DNA from 3 places in the Agrobacterium sp. 22094 genome. Region 2 is predicted to be linked to each of the others. Evidence: predicted binding sites of a transcription regulator. Region 2 holds the regulator's gene; each other region holds the start of a gene.
What was found. Region 2 encodes LexA, which represses DNA repair genes until DNA is damaged. Its sites were predicted from a motif close to TGTTCNNNNTGTGTTCNG; they were not measured.

Region 1 (4,368 bases), 560 kb from region 2:
CACCATGGCGACCAGCAGCGGGGACGCAGCTTTGAGGCCGGCGATTAATTCCTGGCGTCCCTCAGGTTTGGCTTTGCTCGACATGTCATTCTCCTTTTTCAGGAGATGCATCTAGGGAACAGCGGGTCGGCCCGTATTGAACGAAAATGATCTGCAGGTCATGCGGCGCGGAATTGACCCGGCGTTACGCCCGTGCGGGCCTTGAAGTGGCGCGTAAAATGCGCCTGATCGGCAAACCCGCATTCGAGCGCAACCGAAGCCGGGCTTTCTCCCTGACGCAACAGATGCCTTGCTCGGCGGATGCGGATATCAGTGAGATAGGCATGCGGCGTGATGTGGAATTCGCGGCGGAAGGCGCGGATCAAATGCGCACGGCTGAGACCCGCCATACCCGCCAATTCCTCAAGCCCGACATCCGTATCGAAGTTGTCGTTGAGATATTCACGCGCCTGATAGACCGCGGTTTTCTCGCGTGTCTGGACGGGCAAGATGATGGCGCTGCCGTGCCGGGAAAACAGTTCTGCCAGAACCGAGAACATGCCTTCATCCGCCTCCAGTGCCCCTGCCCCGTTTTCCAACCCGCGATGGGCAATCTGGAAGGCCTGCGCCATCTTGGGATCATGCGGCAGGAAGCTTGGGAAGGACGGCGTGCCGTGAAAGGCGCGACCCGTCATGTCTTCGATGACCTCAGACAAAAGCGCGATATCTGGATAGATCATGCGGTATCGATAACCGTCACCGCCGGGGGCACCGTCGTGTATCTGGCCGGGATCGATCAGGTAGAGATGACCGGGGCCGGTGCGCTCCGTCGTGCCCTTGATGGTCGAAATCTGCGAACCGTTTTCGATGGCGCCGATGGAAAATGTATCATGCGCATGCGGCGAAAACTCATGCGTCAGGAACGTCGCCGTCATGCACTCCATGCCTTTGAAACGCTTGTCCCGCCAGAACCTGGTGGTTTCTGCGCGCGAAAGCGGCATGTGGTCGGTGGCCTGTTCCTGCGAAACATTGTGCATAGCTCGGGTTTAGACCAATCCGTCATGACCGTCTTGAACAAAAGTGATAGACCACGCAGACATTCAAAAGGTGCAGACCATGACAGACGACCTCGATGACAGCTTCTCCGAAATGGATGCGGATGCATTCGAAAGCGCACCCCTTCGACTGACCGTCGATCTCGCCGCACTTGCGGATAACTTTCGTGACATGCAGCGCCGTTCCGGCAAGGCACGCGCCGCCGCCGTGGTGAAGGCGGATGCCTACGGCATGGGGATCGAGGATTGTGGCGGAACGCTTTATCACGCCGGTGCCCGGGATTTCTTCGTCGCCAGTGTGTTGGAGGGCGTGACGCTTCGTCCTCATGCGCCGGAAGCGCGCATCTTCGTTCTTTCCGGCATCTGGCCGGGCCAGGAGCGCGATGTCTTCGCCCATGATCTCGTGCCAGTCGTTGCCTCTGAAGAGCAGCTCTCCTTCTGGACGAGCGCTCTGGCGGAGCGCGGTGATCATCCGTTTGCGCTGCATGTCGATACGGGTTTCAACCGGCTTGGGCTTCCACTCGAAGACGCGCTTTATCTCGCCGATGACCCGACACGTCCGGCAAGCTTCGACCCCGTGTTGGTCATGTCTCATCTTGCCAGCGCCGACACCCCCTCTTCGCCAATGAACAAGGCGCAACTTGAGTCATTCCGAAGAGTTAGCGCGGCTTTCGAAGGTATCGAATCAAGCCTTTCAGCCTCTGCCGGAATCTTCCTCGGCCCGGACTACCACTTCGATCTGACGCGTCCGGGTATCTCGCTTTACGGCGGCGAAGCGGTCAACGACATGAAGAACCCCATGCGCCCGGTCGCCAAGGCGGAGGCGCGGATCATCCAGATTCGCGAGGCCGGTGAAGGGCAGACGGTGAGTTATGGCGGCACCTATCAGTTGAAGCGTGCGAGCCGTCTGGCGATCGCGGCCGTGGGTTATGCCGATGGCTATTCGCGATCGCTCTCCGGCTCCGGCATTCCGCTGCGCGAGATGGGCCGCGGCGGCGCGGAAGGATTCATCAATGGCTATCGCGTTCCGGTCGCCGGCCGCATCACCATGGACCTCACCATTTTCGACGTCACCGACGTGCCGGAACGTGCCATTCGCGCAGGCGACTATATCGAGCTCTTCGGGCCGAACGTGCCCGTCGATGAAGTGGCGCGGGCCGCGGGCACCATCGGCTACGAGATGCTGACAAGCCTCGGGCTTCGGTATGAGCGGCAATATCTGATCGGCGACGAGTAACGATTTCCACCTCTTGGAAAGCTCGAACGATCCGTGCTAGATGAGAACAAAACGGGATCGAAATTCTTCGCGACCCCGCTGGTTCATCTCTTAAGAAAAAGACTGACATTCATGGCCAAAGCCAAGACACAATTCGTCTGCCAGAACTGCGGCACGGTGCACACCCGTTGGGCCGGAAAATGCGAGGGCTGCGGCGAGTGGAACACCATCGTCGAAGAAGACCCCATGGGCGGAATTGGCGGCGGCCCCGGCAAGACGCCGAAGAAGGGCCGTCCCGTCACCCTCACCTCGCTTTCCGGTGAAATCGAGGAGGCACCGCGCATTCCGACCGGCATGAGCGAACTGGATCGTGCGACCGGCGGGGGCTTCGTGCGCGGATCGGCGGTGTTGATCGGTGGCGATCCGGGCATCGGAAAATCGACCCTTCTGATGCAGGCTGCGGCGGCACTCTCCCGGCAAGGTCATCGTGTCGTTTACGTCTCGGGCGAAGAGGCTGTGGCACAGGTGCGCTTGCGGGCGCAGCGTCTTGGTGCGGCGGACACCGACGTGTTGCTGGCGGCTGAAACCAACGTCGAAGATATTCTGGCGACGATTTCCGAGGGCAAACGGCCCGATCTCGTCATCATCGATTCCATTCAAACGCTGTGGAGCGACACCGCCGATTCAGCGCCTGGAACTGTCACGCAGGTGCGCACCGGCGTTCAGGCGATGATCCGGTTTGCCAAGCAGACGGGTGCCACCATGGTGCTGGTCGGCCATGTGACGAAGGAAGGCCAGATCGCCGGTCCGCGCGTGGTGGAGCACATGGTGGATGCCGTGCTCTATTTCGAGGGCGATCGTGGGCATCATTACCGCATCCTTCGTACCGTCAAGAACCGTTTCGGGCCGACCGATGAAATCGGTGTCTTTGAAATGTCGGACAGGGGTCTGCGCGAGGTCTCCAATCCATCGGAACTTTTCCTTGGAGAGCGCAACGAAAAGTCCCCGGGTGCGGCTGTTTTCGCCGGTATGGAAGGCACGCGGCCAGTGTTGGTGGAGGTTCAGGCCCTAGTGGCGGCCACTTCGCTTGGCACACCGCGTCGTGCTGTGGTGGGATGGGACTCCTCACGCCTTGCCATGATTCTTGCCGTGCTCGAGGCCCATTGCGGCGTGAAGCTTGGCCAGCACGATGTCTATCTCAACATCGCCGGTGGCTACCGGATTTCGGAGCCCGCAGCAGACATGGCGATTGCTTCTGCACTGGTTTCCTCGCTTGCCGGTCTTGCCCTGCCTGCCGATTGCGTCTATTTCGGCGAAATCAGCCTGTCGGGCGCAGTGCGGCCGGTTTCCCAAACGGCGCAGCGGTTGAAGGAAGCCGAGAAACTTGGATTTTCCGCCGCATTTCTGCCTTCCGCGTCGGCAGAACTCCCGAAGGGCTCAAAGGGGCGCTGGACGGAGATTGAAAGCCTCCCCGATCTCGTGGCGCGCATTGCCGGCTCGGGCAACCGCTTCAGACAGGCTGAGGAAGACGAATAATGATCCTTTCGCTGGTTACCCGGCTAGTGTAAGAGGATCGCAAATTGGCACAGCGGCGCCCTGTTTGGGTGCTGCGACCTCCGGAGTTGGTAAATGCCCATTACGATTTTCGACGGTATCGTTCTTGCCGTTGTGCTTTTCTCCGCCGTTCTCGCCATGGTGCGCGGGTTCTCGCGTGAAATTCTGTCCATCGCAAGTTGGGTTGGCTCCGTTGCAGCTGCTTATTATCTCTACCCGCTGCTGCTTCCCTATGCGCGCAACTATACCGATGACGACAAGATCGCTATTGCCGGTTCGGCCGGTCTGGTCTTTCTCGTTGCGCTGATCATCATTTCCTTCATCACGTCGCGCGTCGCCGACTTCATCATCGACAGCCGCATTGGTGCGCTGGATCGCACACTCGGTTTTCTCTTCGGTGCAGCGCGCGGCCTGCTTCTGCTCGTCGTCGCGGTCGCCTTCTGGAACTGGCTGGTCGATGTCAGAACCCAGCCCGAATGGGTGACGCAGGCTAAGTCCAAGCCGTTCCTGGATGGTTTGGTCGGAAAGCTTGAGGCGGTTCTGCCGGATGATATCGAGCCTCAA
Region 2 (4,368 bases):
AGAAGAACGCGTCGACGGCGGTGAAATTGATGCCGGCCAGAAACGGCCCGCCGAAGGTGTCGAGGCCCTGCTGCCATAGCGCGTCGATACGCGCGATATCCTTGCGGAGCGCCTCGGTTGCCGGAACCGGTCTGATCCGCAAACCTACACTCATCGGGTGTAGATTGCGCAGCGATTGGAAGCCGGAATGCATCTCCGCGGATGCCGAGCGCGACCAAGCCCGCGCTTTGGCATCCTCAGCCCAAACACCATCATGCCGTTCCGCCAGGTACTCGATGATTGCAAGCGAGTCCCAGATGGTGACATCGCCATCCACGAGGCAGGGCACCTTGCCTGTGGGGGAGAAGTGCGTGAAGCCATGCTTGGGATCGGGATCGTTGAACGGGACGAGATTCTCTTTGAAGGGAATCTCCAATGTCCGCATCAGCACCCAAGGCCGGAGAGACCAGGAGGAGTAGTTCTTGTTGGCGATGTAAAGATCGTACATGTTGTCTCCTTCTGGTGATACGGCCACTTGAATCGCATGCGATCAGCAAAAGCGTCCATGCGGTGCAAAAGTGCGAATGTTATTTCTCTGTCCATCGTCCTAACGCATGAGCGAGAGGACATACAGGCCGAGTCTGTCATGTCAGATATCATATGAATTGATGCGTTCGCCGCTCTCACCTTTCCGAAAACAGAAGCAGAATGAACTTCATCGGTTCGTCGCGGTTTGATGGGAAGGCGTCAAGCAAATGGAGCGGTCGAGATGAACATGAAATCTGGCGGTTGTGCCTGCGGCAGCGTGAGGCTTTCGATAGTCGGTGAGCCCTATCGTATCGGGATTTGTCACTGCATGGATTGTCGCAAGCACCACGGCGCGCTCTTCCACGCATCCGCCATCTTCCCGCAGGATGCCGTGACCATCGAAGGAGAAATACGCAGCTATAATGGCCGCTTCTTCTGTCCCAACTGCGGATCGCCGGTCTTCGGAAAAAGCGACGACGAAATCGAGGTCAATCTCGGTTCTCTGGATTCACCAGATCAGTTCGAGCCGACCTACGAGCTTTGGACGGTCCGCCGTGAGGCTTGGCTGCCGGATTTCCCGGCATTGCGCCAATATGAGCGGGACCGGGAATCGACAGGCAGAACGGAAAAGGGGCGGTGAGACTGTCCACCTTGTCGGATGGTAGCCGCGAGGTGGATTAGCCGCGTCTGTAAGTCCTGCTCTTAGAAGCGACGGGCGAGGGCGCTTGTCGGTGGCACTGAAAGATTGCCGCCGTTCGAAGGCCATGATCGGCATGCACCCGACCATCCGCCAATCTTTTCCTCATCCTCGGATCGAGAATGAGGATAACGAGAAAGACGAAGACGAAGACGAAGACGAAGAGAACCAGCGTCGAGACCTCGGCGCGATCAGAGGCAGCACATCGCCGCATCTGCCAACGAGGTCTGCGCGTCTTGCCTCTGCAAGAGCACAGGCAGCCAGTCTGAGCCGACTATCGTTCGCTCAGTGATAGCGACGAATGAGACCGACCAGCTTGCCCTGAATCTTTACCCGATCCGGTCCGAAGATGCGGGTCTCATAGGCTGGGTTCGCGGCCTCCAGGGCGATGGAAGCACCCTTGCGGCGGAAGCGCTTCAAGGTGGCTTCTTCATCATCCACCAGTGCGACGATGATATCGCCGGGGTTGGCGGTGCTGCCGTTGCGGATGATGACGGTGTCACCATCGAAGATGCCAGCCTCGATCATCGAGTCACCCTTGACCTCAAGCGCATAATGCTCGCCCGTGCCCAGCATATCGACGGGTACGACAACATCGTGGGTGTTGTTCTGGATAGCGGAGATCGGCACACCGGCGGCGATGCGTCCCATCACAGGAACGGTGACAGCGGAGGAGATCTGATCGTTTGCTGGCTTCGGCGCGGGAGCCGGCTCAGGCGGTTTGGCTTTTCCGAGGCTGCCCTCGATCACGCTTGGCGAAAAACCGCGCGGCGGCTTCTGTGCGGGTGCGGAATAGGCTTCCGGAAGCTTGATGACTTCCAGGGCTCTTGCCCTGTTCGGCAAGCGGCGGATGAAGCCGCGTTCTTCCAAAGCGGTAATCAGCCGATGGATGCCGGATTTCGAGGCGAGGTCGAGGGCATCTTTCATCTCATCGAAAGATGGCGGCACGCCGGACTCTTTCATTCGCTCATGAATGAAAAGAAGCAGTTCCTGCTGTTTGCGCGTGAGCATGAAGAAAACCCTTGGAATACGTGGCGAAGATTCGCGAAACAAATACAGAACGAACACTATATGTTCCATATGTGTTCTGCAATCCCTTAAAATTCCGCAAACGTCTCCGCCTCATCAATTCGCAGTCCTGTTATCCGCGCAATGGTAGAAGTTCATAGCTTCTTTACGGTGTTGGGCGTCTTTTTCCTCTCCAGGTTGATGATTTCATTTTTGCGGGTATCTACAAGCTGCTTCGAGGATCACACGATCCGGTCATCCTGTGGTATGAAGGCCAAGCCATTCGAAGCATTATCAACAAAGTTATCGTAGCTCTACGGCGCTGCCTTGCAGCGTTTTTTCGGGGCAGGGACATTTTTATGAAGCTCGTTAGATTTACCCTTATCGGAATGCTGATTGCGCTGGCCGGTTGCCAGACCCTCGATCCCAATTCACCGGAAGCTTTGAAGCGCAAGGAGTATGACCGGTTGCTGCTGAACACGACGATGGCCAATTGCAAGCTCATCGTTCAACTCAATCAGAAGCGCGTTTCGCAGAACAAGGAGCCGACGCGCGACAATAACTGTGCACGGATCCTGAAAAATCACGCGCTTGGCGGCGTTCATCCGGCGAGCTTCATCCCCGATCTTGCGGTGAACGGCATTCCCATTCCGATCGGTGGACTGATCAAGCTTGCAATCGTTGCCGACCGAAACCAGCGTGAGAAGAAGGCCTGGGAGGCATCGCTACCGGCTTGGGTTTCCGCCGGTGGTGAGAACAGCGAGAACGTTTATCGCATGTTGCTGACTCAAGGCTTCAAGCCCGAAGAATTGGAAGGGCTGAAGGGAAGTGCTGGATTTTCCGACGCGGTGCGCGCAGTCGGGCCGTTCGTGCAGTCTTCCGAGGCCAATCCCGATGTCGTCCGGAAGGCGAATGCCGGCTAAAGGGCAAGCGGTTGGTGCTCCCTCATCTCGTGACACATGGCGCGCTTGCTGCTAATGCCTGTGCAACATCGCAAATTAAGCGGTTGCCGGCGATGTCCGGCGCATGTGTCGTGAGGAATGAGATGACTTTGAAGAACAATTTGAAAGTGGTCGCTGGCGAAGGCAAAGGCGCTGTCGCCTTCTCCAACACAGAGCGGTTTTCGCTGATCGCCGGTCCGTGCCAGATGGAAAGCCGCGACCACGCTTTCATGATTGCCGGCACGCTGCATGAGCTTTGCGGCAAGCTCGGCATCGGGCTTGTCTATAAGTCATCCTTCGACAAGGCCAACCGCACATCGCTCTCCGGACAGCGTGGCATCGGTCTCGACAAGGCCATGGAGATCTTTGCCGATCTCAAGAAGGAATATGGCTTCCCTGTCCTGACCGACATCCATACGGAAGAGCAGTGCGCCATTGTCGCCGAAACCGTCGATGTCCTGCAAATCCCGGCCTTCCTCAGTCGCCAGACCGATCTTCTGATCGCCGCCGCAAAGACCGGTCGCGTGATCAATGTGAAGAAAGGCCAGTTCCTGGCGCCCTGGGACATGAAGAACGTGCTGGCAAAGCTCAACGAGAGCGGCAATCCGAACGTTCTGCTCTGCGAACGCGGCGCATCTTTCGGCTATAACACGCTTGTCTCCGACATGCGCTCGTTGCCGATTATGGCCTCGCTCGGTGCGCCGGTGGTGTTCGATGCGACGCATTCCGTGCAGCAGCCAGGCGGGCAGGGTGGGTCGACGGGTGGTCAGCGCGAATTCGTCGAGACATTGTCGCGCGCAGCCGTGGCCGTCGGCATTGCCGGACTGTTTGTCGAGACCCATGAAGACCCGGACAATGCCCCTTCCGACGGCCCCAACATGGTTCATCTGAAGGATATGCCGAAGCTTCTGGAGAAGCTTCTGGCGTTTGACGCTATCGCCAAGGCCGCCTGATTTTGGCCTAATCGATTTTTATAGGTTGGGCGACGCCTGATGCTGGGCGTCGTCATTGTAATTTCTCACGCTTCGTCTACAGCGAAGTTGCAATGACCTTTCACACTTTTCAGAATCGCTTATCCGCCGTCCGGCTCGAAAACGGCTTCACAGTTTTGCCGATGCGCTCTAAGACAAGCGACTGAAATTCATCTGTTCCAGTCCCAAGGGAGAGACCATGACAGCCATTACCGACATCATCGCACGCGAAATCCTCGATAGC
Region 3 (4,368 bases), on a different contig from region 2:
GCCGTGATAGAGTATGTCGTTCAAACAGATGCAGACGCAATCAGTGGAAAAGACCATATCGCTTTGCTTAATGGACTTGAGGACCTCTAACCCGTCTGGTCGATCGCCGGTCTACGGGCAAGATGCTATGTGCGCGCATCCATACTTCTCGAACGTTGACGGGTCCGCCGTCGCTTAAAGGGCGCGCACTGGCAATACTACTTCCACATTTCGCGCATCCGCGCGCCGACATCGATGCGAATTTGCTGTGCACTACGCTCAGATGCCGCAGCCGAAACTTTGGGCCAGGTCGTAGGTTCGAAATATTGAAGCAGAGTTGCCGGGATAAACCTGGAACGTGATGCATAGACGTGTCGATCGCCCTGCGAGTTCTGCCCATGGGTAAAAAATCGCTGCGGCGTAATCAGCGCCAGGCTGTCCTTCGCGCGTGTCATTCCTACATAAAGCAGACGCCGCTCTTCTTCGAGTTCCTGTGTCGTCCCCGTGCCTAGATCAGACGGTATGCAGCCATCGACAACATTCAGCATGAACACTGAGCGCCATTCCTGGCCTTTCGCAGAATGTATTGTCGAGAGGATGAGGTAGTCCTCATCGAGCAACGGGACTCCTGCCTGGTCGCTCGTAGCATCTGGAGGATCAAGGGTTAGTTCGGTCAAAAACCGTTCGCGGGACGCGTATCCGCCAGCGATTTGCTCAAGCTGTAGAAGGTCAGCTTTACGCGTATCGGCATCTTCATGCATCCGCTCAAGATGGGGTTCGTACCAAAGACGGGCCTGAGCTATGTCCGAGGGCCACCCTTGCTGCGTTTTCCCAAGACCAGCGAGGAGCGTCACAAAAGATGTCCAATCTGCACCCGTCTTTGGTGGCGGCGGGATTTCCGCAAGTGCCATGATCGGTTCAGGATCAGACGAGATAGTATCGAGAATAACACCAGCCTTCTTCGGACCGATGCCTGGGAGCATCTGCAGCAGGCGAAATCCGGCAACCCGATCACGCGGGTTTTGCGCGAAACGCAGGACGGACAGCATGTCCTTTACATGGGCGCTGTCGAGAAACTTGAGACCGCCAAATTTGACGAAGGGGATGTTGCGTCGGGTAAGCTCAACCTCAAGTGCACCACTATGGCTTGATGTTCGAAAGAGAACGGCCTGCTGCTTGAGCGTCATTCCTGTTTCGCGATTGGCAAGCACCTGATCGATGATGAAGTTAGCTTGTTCGGTCTCGTCCTTGACTGTGACAAGTTTCGGGCGCTCGAGCGACTCCCGCTCCGTCCACAGGTTCTTGGTGAAACGCTCGCGTGCAAGTTCGATGACACTGTTCGCTGCCGCCAAGATCGGTTGCGTCGAGCGGTAATTGCGGTCGAGCGTGATGATGTCAGCGGCTGGGGTGAACGACGTCGGGAAGTCAAGAATGTTACGGACCGTCGCAGCGCGGAAGGAATAGATCGACTGGGCATCGTCGCCAACCACAGTCAGACCGCGACCACCCGGCTTCAGCGCCATCAAGACCGAGGCCTGCAATCTGTTGGTGTCTTGATATTCGTCAACCATAACGTGGTCGAACCGCTTGCCGATATCATCGGCTAGATCCGGATCGCCGACCATTTGCGCCCAGTAGAGGAGGAGATCGTCGTAGTCGAGAACGTTCTGGCTCTGCTTTGCCTCTACATAGGCCGCAAACAATTCCTTAAGCTGCTCTTCCCACATCGCCACCCAGGGATAGTGCTGACGCAGTATCTCGCTCAACGGCGTCTGGGAGTTTACCGTGCGGGAATAGATCGCAAGACAGGTGCCCTTGGTGGGAAATCGGCTTTCAGTTTTTGAAAAGCCTAGCTCATGACGCGCCAGGTTGATCAGGTCCGCACTGTCTTCCCGATCGTGAATCGTAAAGTCCATGTTGAGACCGATCTGCTCGGCATACATTCTCAGCAGCCTTGCGCCGATACCGTGGAATGTGCCGGACCACGCAAGTGCGTCCGTCAAGATCGCAGAGTTAGAGCCCAGCACATTGCGGCAGATTCTCTCGACGCGGCGGGACATTTCCGATGCTGCTCTGCGTGAGAAGGTCATGAGAAGAATGCGCCGAGGGTCGGCACCATTGACGATGAGATGAGCGACGCGGTGCGCCAGCGTGTTTGTCTTGCCGGAGCCTGCACCGGCGATGATCAACAGAGGTCCTCCCGTCTCGCCCTCAGCCAGTCCAACGCCATGCTCGACGGCCTCACGCTGTTGCTCATTTAGTTTTTCGAGATAGGCGACGGCCATAAAATCTTACTTGATGCTCAGATTGCAAAGGAGGGGTTGGGAACAAAGACTGAACATACGCCACTCTTTAGCTGTATGGAAGGTTCTCATGCCATCAAGCGATTATTTCTTCCAGAAGAGCAGGAGAATGGTCGGACGACAATCCGGCGCGGCTCGTTTTTAGAGAATGCGCCTTTGATTTTCAAAGCATGCGCAAGTTTTGGCGGCGGCGCTCAGGCTGTCAATTGCGCGATCAGTGCGCCAACTCTAGCGACTTAAATAACCGATGATGCTTGGTGTGGCCTAGTAGGCACCAATCACTAGTACCCAAACGTCTTCGACACGTGACCGCCTGGAGTCAGGGTGCGATTCTGCCGCGGATTATCGTCTCCGAGCTTCCGCTCGGGTCAGCGCGCCACCGAGATTGATAGAGGCGTAATGCGCTTTCTTGTTTTCATACATGAGGGCGTCAGCACGTTTGACGACAGACTCGATTGTCTCGTCTGCTTCACTGGTCGCCACGCCGTAGGACATGCTCAGAGGAGCAGTCGAGTAAAACTGATTGTTGATCCGCAGAAGTTCAAGGATTGTTTCCATCATTGTGGCAGCGGATTTTGCATCTGCGCCGGGCAACAGGACCGCAAATTCATCCCCGCCTATCCGGCAGGCATGGTTCGGCGCCGCCACCGCGCCATTGAGGATCTCGCCGAAGCGGCGCAAGAGTCCGTCGCCTGCGTCGTGCCCAAGTTGATCGTTAGCCTCCTTCAAGCCATTAAGGTCAATGATGACGGCTGAGACAGGGCGCAGCGATTTGCGCTCGAGGCGGTTCATCTCGTCGGCATAGAAGGCGCGATTGTAGAGTTTGGTGAGGACGTCATGCTTTCCGAGATATTCGAGATAGGCTTCTGCCTTCTTGCGTGCCGTGATGTCGGCGAGCGCCACCTGTACGCGAGACCAATCGCCTTCGTGACCCGGGAACACGGAGAAATGCAGCAAAATGTGACGCATTGAACCATCTAGCGCGTAATTCACCACTTCGCGGTGATGAAAGAGATTGCCGTTCCAAAGCTCCATCAGTTGTTCTCGGAAGGGTTTCTCCATGTCGTCACGGAAAATTTCGCCAAGCCGGTGCAGAAGATCGTTTTGATCTCTGGCGCCAAACAGATCGAGTGTTGACTGATTGACGTCTATAACCCTGATCTCGCTCATACATTGGCGCACAAATTCCGGGTGAACGTCCATGAATGTGCGGAAGTCGGTAATGCCGCGGTCACGAATGTCTTCAATCAGCGTGCGGATGCGACTGAAATCCTCAATCCATAGCGATACCGGGGAATGCTGGAAAATGCCCTCCGCCTGACGCCTTTGTTCGGCTTCCGCACGACGGGCGTTTTCGAGGTCGGTGATATCCTCGGTAGTCAAAAGAACCCTGCCGAGCGTCTCTTCATGACCTGGTAGAACTGTTCCTCGCAGCTGGATGTCGAGCCTGCGCCCGGAAATTGTGTAATTGACGGTCGTGCTCGAAAAAGACATTTCGCCATCGAAGAGCGCGGACAGTTCATTGATATGAGTGTCCAGCATATCATCGCGGAAGACGGAAGTGATATTGGCGACCAAGTGCTCGAGGCTATCCGCTTCGAAAAGGTCGAGAGTTTTGGCGTTGACAGCGGTAACGCGGATCCGCGTCGAACAGGCATGAATCCGGTTGCGATCCTCTCTCAGGAAGGCTTTGATATCGGTCACTCCCCTGGAGCGCCAGTCATCGAAAAGCGCCTGCACTCCGCTAAAATCTTCGATCCACATGGCGATCGGCGCAAGATTGAAGATATCGGACTCTAAAGCATCGATCATCGGATTTCCTGGGGTAAGTTCAAGCACTGCAGTGGACCGCGCTGCCGAGACTTTACGAATAATATGTAACCGGTGCTTTAATAGTATTGAAAGTCCTCGATCAAAAGATGGGTGGGCGCGTGCGAGCCCGTAAGGATCGGCATTTCCGCTGGGGCGACACAAAAGGTCAATCCAAGCGAATGTTAACGGGCGGGACGTTGAACAATGTTCGTCATCGTTCGTTTGTCTCCGCAAGCTGCGGATTGAACCTCCCGATTGCTTTTCGAAGTCCTTT

Region 1: radA (DNA repair protein RadA) is a predicted target of LexA. The motif match lies at 2,314-2,331, and genes of this name have one in related genera.
Region 3: ACTJK5_RS13200 (ATP-dependent helicase) is a predicted target of LexA. The motif match lies at 2,303-2,320, and genes of this name have one in related genera.

Annotation. Positions count from the first base shown of each region.
Region 1 is NZ_JBQEPX010000001.1:1,496,379-1,500,746, forward strand. It holds gene ACTJK5_RS07205 (AzlC family ABC transporter permease) at 1-84, opposite strand, end outside; gene ACTJK5_RS07210 (AraC family transcriptional regulator) at 159-1,016, opposite strand; gene alr (alanine racemase) at 1,096-2,271, shown strand; gene radA (DNA repair protein RadA) at 2,383-3,786, shown strand; gene ACTJK5_RS07225 (CvpA family protein) at 3,880-4,368, shown strand, end outside.
Region 2 is NZ_JBQEPX010000001.1:938,928-943,295, forward strand. It holds gene ACTJK5_RS04460 (glutathione S-transferase family protein) at 1-487, opposite strand, end outside; gene ACTJK5_RS04465 (GFA family protein) at 749-1,147, shown strand; gene ACTJK5_RS04470 (hypothetical protein) at 1,239-1,496, shown strand; gene lexA (transcriptional repressor LexA) at 1,490-2,215, opposite strand; gene ACTJK5_RS04480 (hypothetical protein) at 2,572-3,135, shown strand; gene kdsA (3-deoxy-8-phosphooctulonate synthase) at 3,258-4,106, shown strand; gene eno (phosphopyruvate hydratase) at 4,324-4,368, shown strand, end outside.
Region 3 is NZ_JBQEPX010000002.1:146,964-151,331, reverse strand. It holds gene ACTJK5_RS13205 (GntR family transcriptional regulator) at 1-90, shown strand, start outside; gene ACTJK5_RS13200 (ATP-dependent helicase) at 198-2,264, opposite strand; gene ACTJK5_RS13195 (diguanylate cyclase domain-containing protein) at 2,625-4,094, opposite strand.